3 regions of the Vogesella oryzagri genome follow, and region 1 is predicted to be linked to each of the others. Evidence: predicted binding sites of a transcription regulator. Region 1 holds the regulator's gene; each other region holds the start of a gene.
The links. The regulator HrcA, encoded in region 1, represses chaperone genes, less so after heat shock. The targets are predictions, from matches to a motif close to ATTAGCACTCGNNNNNNNCGAGTGCTAAT.

Region 2: a site for HrcA is predicted at 1,395-1,423, ahead of rpoH (RNA polymerase sigma factor RpoH). Genes of this name have one in related genera too.
Region 3: a site for HrcA is predicted at 1,144-1,172, ahead of groES (co-chaperone GroES). Genes of this name have one in related genera too.

Annotation. Positions count from the first base shown of each region.
Region 1 covers NZ_JBEFLD010000003.1:125,143-128,211, reverse strand. Annotated here, with positions in the region: gene mltB (lytic murein transglycosylase B) at 1-829, opposite strand, end outside; gene hrcA (heat-inducible transcriptional repressor HrcA) at 867-1,892, opposite strand; gene recA (recombinase RecA) at 2,139-3,069, shown strand, end outside.
Region 2 covers NZ_JBEFLD010000005.1:74,286-77,354, forward strand. Annotated here, with positions in the region: gene ftsE (cell division ATP-binding protein FtsE) at 1-438, shown strand, start outside; gene ftsX (permease-like cell division protein FtsX) at 435-1,346, shown strand; gene rpoH (RNA polymerase sigma factor RpoH) at 1,457-2,317, shown strand; gene ABNW52_RS10515 (PglL family O-oligosaccharyltransferase) at 2,389-3,069, opposite strand, start outside.
Region 3 covers NZ_JBEFLD010000010.1:115,875-118,943, reverse strand. Annotated here, with positions in the region: gene groL (chaperonin GroEL) at 1-742, opposite strand, end outside; gene groES (co-chaperone GroES) at 791-1,078, opposite strand; gene ABNW52_RS17425 (MraY family glycosyltransferase) at 1,246-2,340, opposite strand; gene rfbB (dTDP-glucose 4,6-dehydratase) at 2,523-3,069, shown strand, end outside.

The sequences.
Region 1 (3,069 bases):
CGTCGTCGCGCAGCGTGGCGCTCGGCGTCACACCCCGCGCTTTCAGCTCGGCCACGGTGTAGTGCAGGTTGAACTTGTCGGCCACCAGCTCGTCAATGGCCGCCCCCGGCGTCACCTCGGCCGGGATCACCACATCGTCGCCGCCCAGCCAGCCGTGCAGCTGGAAGTAATTGGCGACGCTGCCGATGGCATCGGCCGAGTTGTTCCAGATATCGCGATGGCCGTCGCCATCGAAATCCACCGCCCATTTGCGGAAGCTGGACGGCATGAACTGTGGCATGCCCATCGCCCCGGCGTAACTGCCCTTCAGCGACAGCGCGTTGACGTTTTCACTGCGCGCCAGGCGGAAGAACTCGGCCAGCTCGGCACGGAAAAAGTCCGCACGCCGCGGGTAATCGAAGGCCAACGTGCTCAGCGCATCGGCCAGCCGGTAGTTGCCGGTCACGCGGCCGTAGCGGGTCTCGATGCCCAGAATGGCGACGATGATCTCCGGCTCCACCCGGTACTGCTGCTGCGCACGCAGCAGCGCCGCCTCGTTCTGCTGCCAGAACGCCACGCCGTCCTGCATCAGCTTGTCGCTGTAGAAATTGGGGCGGAACTGGTACCACGGCCGCGCGGTGGACGGCTTGTCCATCACCGCGATGATGTTCGGCTTGGCTTCGACATTGGCGAACACCGCTTCCAGCTCGGCGCGCGACAACTCGCCGCCGGCCACCTGTTCGTCGATAAAGCGCTGTACATCCGGTCGCATCAGCAGCGCCACATCGGCCTGGGCAGAAGAAATAACGGCCAGGGTGGCCACGAGGGCCAGTCGGCGCAAGGCACGCATGGAAAGCTCCTGCAGGTTGGCCGCAAGCCGTGGCGGCTTACGGCTGATCATTGAAATTGAGCGCACTGGACACCAGCCGTGCGGTGATGTCGACGATGGGAATCACCCGCTCGTAGTCCATGCGGGTAGGACCGACCACGCCCAGTGTGCCCACTACCTGGCCATTGAGGCGGTACGGGGCGATCACCACGCTGCAGTCGTCCAGCGGCATCACGCCGGATTCCTCGCCGATGAACAGGTTCACCCCGGGCGCACGCCGGCTTTGCTCCAGCAGCTGCAGCAGCTCGGTCTTGCGCTGAAAGGTATCGAACAGCTCGCGCAGGCGGGACAGGTCGCTGGAAAAGTCGCTGACCGCCAGCAAGCGGCCTTCGCCGCGGATCACGATATCATCGCCGCCCGGCAACGCCTGACGGCCAAACTGGATCGCCGCCGCCATCAGCTCGGAAATATTACCCTGCAGCTGGCGCAGCTCGGTTTCCACCCGGTTGGCCACGCTGTCCAGCTGCTGGCCGGCGTAGTGTTGATTGAGGAAGTTGGCCGCTTCCACCAGCTCGCCCGGATTGTAGTCGCGGCGGGTATGGAACAGGTGGTTCTGCACATCGCCGTCCAGCGTCACCAGGATCAGCAGGATGCGCCGCTCCGACAGGCGCAGGAACTCCACCTGGCGGAAGGCGGCATCGGCGCGCTGCGGCGTCATCACCACCCCGGCGAACTGGGTCAGCTCCGACAGCATTTGCGACGCCGCCTGCACCACGCGCTGCGGGCTGTCCGGCTGGATGCCGCTCTTCAGCTCGGCCAGCATCGGTGCGGCCAACTGCTGTACGGTGAGCAGGCGATCAACAAACAGCCGGTAACCACGCGGCGTGGGAATGCGCCCGGCCGAGGTATGCGGCGAGGCGATCAGGCCCAGGTCTTCCAGCTCGGCCAACATGTTGCGGATGGAGGCCGACGACAATTCCAAGCCGGACACCGCCGCCAGCGTCTTGGAGGCCACAGGTTGGCCGTCGGCGATATAACGCTCGACCAGCACTTTCAGCAGATGTTGCGTGCGTTCGTTCAGCATAATCGGCATTCTTGCACAGCTGGCCCCGTTCCCAAAAGCCCCTGCCAGAGCAGCCAGTCACCGTCGGCGCCGGCTTGGCCGCATGCTGTTTTGTGCGATAATCCGCCGATTGGTTCACCTCCCGCCACTAACGCATGTGGTGCGCATACATCGTTGATTTGCATTTTTATTTGGCACGCCGAATGAAAACGTACATAATCAAAAAACTTTCCTGATACACCCCCGTTAGAATTGAATGGAGCAAGCATGGCAGCCGAAGACAAGAGCAAAGCCCTAGCCGCGGCCCTGGCACAGATCGAGAAGCAGTTTGGCAAAGGCTCGATCATGCGCATGAGCGACAACCAGATCACCGAGAACCTGCAGGTGATCAGCACCGGTTCGCTCGGCCTGGATCTGGCGCTGGGCGTCGGCGGCCTGCCCCGCGGCCGTGTAGTGGAAATCTACGGCCCGGAATCCTCCGGTAAAACCACGCTGTGTCTGCAGGTAGTAGCCGAGGCGCAGAAGCTGGGTGGCACCTGCGCCTACATCGACGCGGAAAACGCGCTGGACCCGCAATACGCACAGAAACTGGGCGTCTCAGTAGAACAGCTGCTGATCTCGCAGCCGGATACCGGCGAGCAGGCACTGGAAATCGCCGACATGCTGGTGCGCTCCGGCGGCGTGGACGTGATCGTGGTGGACTCGGTGGCTGCACTGGTTCCGAAGGCAGAAATCGAAGGCGAAATGGGCGATAACCACGTCGGCCTGCACGCCCGTCTGATGAGCCAGGCACTGCGCAAACTCACCGGCAATATCAAGCGCACCAACACGCTGGTAATCTTCATCAACCAGATCCGCATGAAGATCGGCGTGATGTTCGGCAGCCCGGAAACCACCACCGGCGGTAACGCGCTGAAGTTCTACTCCTCGGTGCGCATGGACATCCGCCGCATCGGTGGCATCAAGAAAGGCGAAGAGATCATCGGCAACGAGACTCGCGTCAAAGTGGTGAAGAACAAGGTATCCCCGCCGTTCAAGCAGGCTACCTTCGACATCCTGTACGGCGAAGGCATCAGCCGCGAAGGCGAAGTGGTCGAGCTGGGCGTGGAGCACGGCTTCATCGAAAAATCCGGCGCCTGGTACAGCTACAACGGCCAGAAAATCGGCCAGGGCAAGGACAACACCCGCGTATGGCTGA
Region 2 (3,069 bases), on a different contig from region 1:
CAGCTGCCCTACGTACGCCAGCACATCGGTATCGTGTTCCAGGACCACAAGATCCTGTTTGATCGCAATGTGTTCGACAACGTGATGCTGCCGCTGAACATCATCGGCTTCGACCGCCGCGATGCCGCGCGCCGCGTGCGGGCAGCACTGGACAAGGTTGGCCTCGCCGGCAAGGAAAAGGTCATGCCGGTACGGCTGTCCGGCGGCGAGCAGCAACGCCTGTGCATCGCCCGCGCCGTAGTGCACAGACCCAGCATCCTGCTGGCCGACGAACCATCGGCCAACCTGGATCGCGCCTACGCCCTCGACATCATGGAACTGTTCAAGTCCTTCCACCAGGTGGGCGTCACCGTGCTGATTGCCGCGCATGACGAAACGTTGATGGAAGACTATGGCCGCCGCATCATCCGCCTGCGGGAAGGACAATTCGCCTCATGAAGCACTTCTTCTACCTGCACTGGCAAGATGCCAGACAAGCACTGCGCAAGATGCTGCGCCAGCCGGTGGGCAGCCTGCTGAATCTGCTGATGCTGGCCGTTGCCATGTCGCTGCCGGTAACGCTGTTCCTTACCGCCGGCAGCCTGCAACACTGGGTGGGTAAACTCACCGCCTCGCCACAGATCACCCTCTTCATGGAGCTGTCAGCCGAGCCGGCCGACATGGCGGCAGTGCAGTCCAGCCTGTCATCGCATCCACGTGTCGCCAGCTTCCGCTTCATCGCCCGCGATCAGGCGCTGCGCGACCTGGAGCAGCGCAGCGGCCTGAGCGGCATCAGCGAGGGACTGGAAGGCAACCCGTTGCCAGATGCCTTCATCGTCACCCCCAAGCCGGACGCCACGCCGGAACAGCTGGACATGCTGCAGAAGGAATTATCCGGCCTGCCGATGGTGGAGCAATCCCAGTTCGATGCCGCCTGGGCCCGCCGCCTGCACGGCCTGCTGGACATCGCGGTGAAACTGGCCTGGTTCCTTGGTGCCAGCTTCGGCATTGCCTTGGTGCTGATCACCCACAACACCATTCGCATGCAGATTCTGGCGCGACAGGAAGAAATCGAAGTGGCCAAGCTGATCGGCGCCACCGACAGCTTCATCCGCCGTCCCTTCCTCTACCACGCGTTCTGGCTGGGACTCCTCAGCGCGCTGCTGTGCTGGGGGCTATCCAGCCTGTTCGTGAACCAGGCGGCACCGGCACTGAACGAATTTTCCCGCTTGTACGGTGAAAACATCAGCCTGTCCAGCCTCAGCGCCATCGAGTTGGCCGCACTGGCTGGCGGCAGCATTTTGCTGTGCCTGTTTGGTGCGCGGCTGGCGGCGGACCATCACCTGCGCAAGGTCCGCGCCCACTGACACTATCAGCCGGATAAAAAAATACCATCAAACGGGAACCGGGCCCGATCTGGCACTCTCATAAGCTGAGTGCTAACATCAGTTCAGGTTTTCTTGAGGACAAGCCATTTATGACTGCAATCGCCTTGCCTGTACTCTCCTCCAACGGCAGCCTGGAGCAGTACATCCAGACCGTCAACAGCATCCCGATGCTGACGCCGGAAGAAGAGTTCGAGCTTGCCACCCGCCAGCACCAGCAAGGTGATCTGGAGGCGGCCAAGCGGCTGGTGCTATCGCATCTGCGCGTGGTGGTGTCCATCGCCCGCGGCTATTCCGGCTACGGCCTGCAGCAGGCCGATCTGATCCAGGAAGGCAATATCGGCCTGATGAAGGCGGTGAAGCGCTTCGAGCCCAATCGCGGCGTGCGCCTGTTCTCCTTTGCCGTGCACTGGATCAAGGCCGAGATTCACGAGTTCATCCTGCGCAACTGGCGCCTGGTGCGCATTGCCACCACCAAGCCGCAACGCAAGCTGTTCTTCAACCTGCGCAGCATGCGCCAGAGCCTGTCGGCACTGTCGGAAAATGAAGCACGCGCCATCGCACAAGAGCTAGGCGTCAAGCCGGAAGAAGTGCGCGAAATGGAAACGCGCATGAGCGGCCAGGACATCGCCCTGCTGGCGGATGATGGCGATGACGAGGGCTTTGCCCCCATCGACTGGCTAGCCGATTCGCACGACGAACCGACCCGCGCCCTGGAGCGCCGCTCGCTGGATCTGTTGCAAAGCGAAGGCCTGGAGCAGGCACTCAGCACGCTGGACCCGCGCAGTCGCCGCATCATCGAGGCGCGCTGGCTGGCGGACGACAGCGGTGCCACCCTGCACGAGTTGGCCGCAGAGTTCGGCGTGTCCGCCGAGCGCATCCGCCAGATTGAGGCCAAGGCACTTGGCAAGATGAAGACCGCGCTGAGCAGCGGCCAGGTCATCAACGCTTAAGCCTGCCATCAAATAGAAAAAGCCACCTTGCGGTGGCTTTTTTATTGGCGCTGAGACAGCCAAAGCAAGCATCAGCGGTATTGCGGCGGCAAGGCGGCTGCCGCCTGCTGCGCAATCTGCCGCAGCTCACGCCACGCCGGCTCATCCTCATCCAGATCATCCAGAAAATCCGGGGCATAGGTGGGAAACGATGCCAGCGCCGTACGCAGCGTGCTGGCCGCCCTGACTTGCTCCCCCGCCAGAGCCTCCATCTTCGCCTTGCGCAACAAGACGTCCGGGTAGGGGCGGTAGGCCGCCATCAAGTCCAGCCACTTGCGCTGGCTTGGCGTCGCCTCCGCCGTGGGCTGGATGACATCATCCAGCAGGCCAAGGGCATGGGCGGCAAACATCGGCTCCGTGCGGATGATTTGCTCCAGCCGCTGTTGCTTTTTCTGGCTGCTCGGATAGTACAGCCCCTGCATTTCCACGTAGCGCCAGCTGCCATACAGCGCAAACGCCAGCATGACCAGCGCCAGGATGCGCGCCAGCAGCGACAGCGCCACCGGCGCCGCCCTGCCGGATGCCGGCGCCAGTGTCGCCATCATCACCAGCACCGCCGGGAAGTACAGGTACCACAGCGGGTACTCCAGCATGCTGTGAATCAGGGTGACGCTCATCACCGCCACCGGCACCAGCTGCGATGCCTCGACCCGGCGCGACAGATACGGCCAGACCGCCCACACAAAGCCGAGCAGCGCCACCGAGGTGCCGAT
Region 3 (3,069 bases), on a different contig from region 1:
GCAGCGGACGGCCGGACTTGGCCACTTGTTCCAGGACCGGCAGCAGGTCGCGGATGTTGGAGATCTTCTTGTCGAACAGCAGGATGAACGGGTTGTCCAGTGCGGCAATCTGTTTTTCCTGGTTGTTGATGAAGTACGGGGACAGGTAGCCGCGGTCGAACTGCATCCCTTCCACCACGTCCAGCTCGTTGTTCAGGCTCTTGCCATCTTCAACGGTGATCACGCCTTCCTTGCCTACTTTTTCCATCGCGTTGGCGATGATTTCACCGATATCGGTATCGGAGTTGGCAGAAATAGAACCAACCTGTGCGATTTCCTTGGTGGTAGCGCACGGCTTGGCGATCTTGGCAATCTCTGCCACCAGAGCGATCACGGCCTTATCGATACCACGCTTCAGGTCCATCGGGTTCATGCCGGCGGTCACGAACTTCATGCCTTCATGCACGATGGCCTGGGCCAGCACGGTAGCAGTAGTGGTACCGTCACCAGCCACATCGGAAGTCTTGGAAGCCACTTCCTTCACCATCTGGGCTCCCATGTTTTCGAACTTGTCTTTCAGTTCGATTTCCTTGGCCACCGACACACCGTCCTTGGTGATGGTCGGCGCGCCGAAGGAGCGGTCAAGTACCACGTTGCGGCCTTTCGGGCCCAGGGTCACTTTTACGGCATCGGCCAGAATATTGACACCCACCACCATCTTGGCGCGGGCGGAATCACCAAAGCGTACGTCTTTAGCTGCCATACTTGAAATTCTCCAGAATCTGTTTCAACGATGTGTGAACGGGTCGGATTACTCGACGATGCCCATCACGTCTTCTTCGCGCATAACCAGCAGCTCTTCGCCGTCAACCTTCACGGTCTGGCCGGAGTACTTGCCGAAGATCACCTTGTCACCAACTTTCAGTTCCAGCGCACGGCGGTCGCCGTTTTCCAGAATCTTGCCGTGGCCCACGGCCACAACTTCGCCCATGTCCGGTTTCTCGGCAGCGGCACCCGGCAGAACGATGCCGGAAGCAGTCTTCTCTTCGGCTTCAAGGCGTTTGATAACAACACGGTCGTGCAGAGGACGGATTGCCATTGATCTCTCCTGAATCAGTAGCTATGTAAACGATTATCTAGCTTGTGGACAGGCTGGGAAGCATCACTAGCACTCCCAGCTTGCGAGTGCTAATCATAGGGACGAGGTAAGTAGCTTTCAAGAGGGGAACAAACAGAAATTGTGTGATCGTGAATTGGGCCAGAGCGCTAACCCTTGCGTAAGGTGAGCCAATGCGGAGTCCGAAAGCGCACAATAAGCCGGTACAGGTAGAGATACCCAAGCACAAACAGCATCACAAAAACCAACAGCACCCATGTCCTGTTCCAGAAAAGCATGGCTGGCAGCACCGAAAAGGAGCAAAGCAGCCAGAGGTAGGGAGAAGTCAAACTATTACGCTGAATAAGATGGCGAGTCTCATGGGAGCCAACCATCCAGCGCACTAGGCGTCGGTAGATCATTTGATGTAAATGCAGCGCATCAGCTCCCACCACCCCTCTCCCCTGCAGAAACTTGCGCCGATAGATGGAGAACAGCGTTTCAAATACCGGATAGATTACACAAAGTAGCGGAAACCACGGCGACACTTCCGCATTTCGAGAGACGAGTAGTACAGAAATCTCTGCGATCATAAAGCCAATCAAGTAGGCGCCGCCATCGCCAGCAAAGATCAACCCCCTCGGGAAATTCCAGAACAAGAAGCCAAGAATTGCCCCTATCATAGCCATACAAACACTCATAAGCACAATGTCATGGACTTTTATGCAAACATATGCTATAGCAGCAAAAATAAATACTGACACCATCCCCGATAAACCATTGTAGCCGTCAATGATATTGAACGCATGAGCCACTCCACTCACTGCAACTATAGTTACAAGTAAAGATAACCACCAGTAGTGTGCCAACATGTGATCAATGGCTGGAACACCCAATCTAATCAGCATAGCCTGAATCAAAAAGCAACCGAGCATTGCTGATACAAAAGTAGCTAACAGGCGCTCCAAAGGCCCAATTTTCTTGGTGACATCCTCCAGCAGCCCAAAGCCGAATGCTGGCAGGGCAGACAACAGCAACAGCAAAACCCATATCGACGTATTAAGATAACCAGATAGCGCACAACCTACCAGTAAGCCCAGCATGATGGGAACCCCCCCAATGCGTGGCACAGGTACAACGTGAAATTTCTGCACTCCGATAATGTCAGAATCGGCAGTAAAATTAGAATGCAGATGCGAGTATTTGATAAGGAAAAAGCTCGCCAAGAAAGAAACCAACATGGCAATCAGGAGAATTTGCAGCATTTGGGAGCGAATCCATTGTTATGATCAGAAAATTGGCAGTTTAAGTAGCGAGCAAGACTATGCCCCATGAGCAAGTTTATAACAACATATGCAATATACTCAGAGCTCCAGTTCGACTAACTTCGACTCTACTTTACTGAAATTTACAAAATTAAACCGATAGCTACCCGGAGGTTTCATTCATGATTCTAGTAACTGGCGGTGCTGGCTTCATTGGCGCCAACTTCATCTTTGACTGGCTGTCTATTAACAACGAAGCCGTCATCAATATCGATAAGCTCACCTACGCGGGCAACCTGCAGACTTTGAACGCGATAGAAGGAGATGGACGCCATCATTTTATTCGTGCCGACATTGGCAACCGTGCACTACTGTCGTCACTCTTGGCCAAGCATCGTCCCCGCGCCATCATCAACTTTGCAGCCGAATCACACGTCGATCGCTCCATCTACGGACCGGATGAATTTATCCAGACCAATGTTGTCGGCACGTTCAACCTACTGGAAGCCGTTCGAGGCCACTGGAGCGGGCTTGCAAAAGATGAGAAGACATCCTTTCGCTTTCTACATATCTCCACTGATGAGGTTTACGGCTCACTAGCTCCAGATGGCGCACCGTTTACCGAAACTAATCGCTACGAACCCAACAGCCCCTACTCAGCCAGCAAGGCCGCATCTGACCACCTAGTAAGAGCTTGGCATCATACTTATGGCCTGCCAATATTAACTA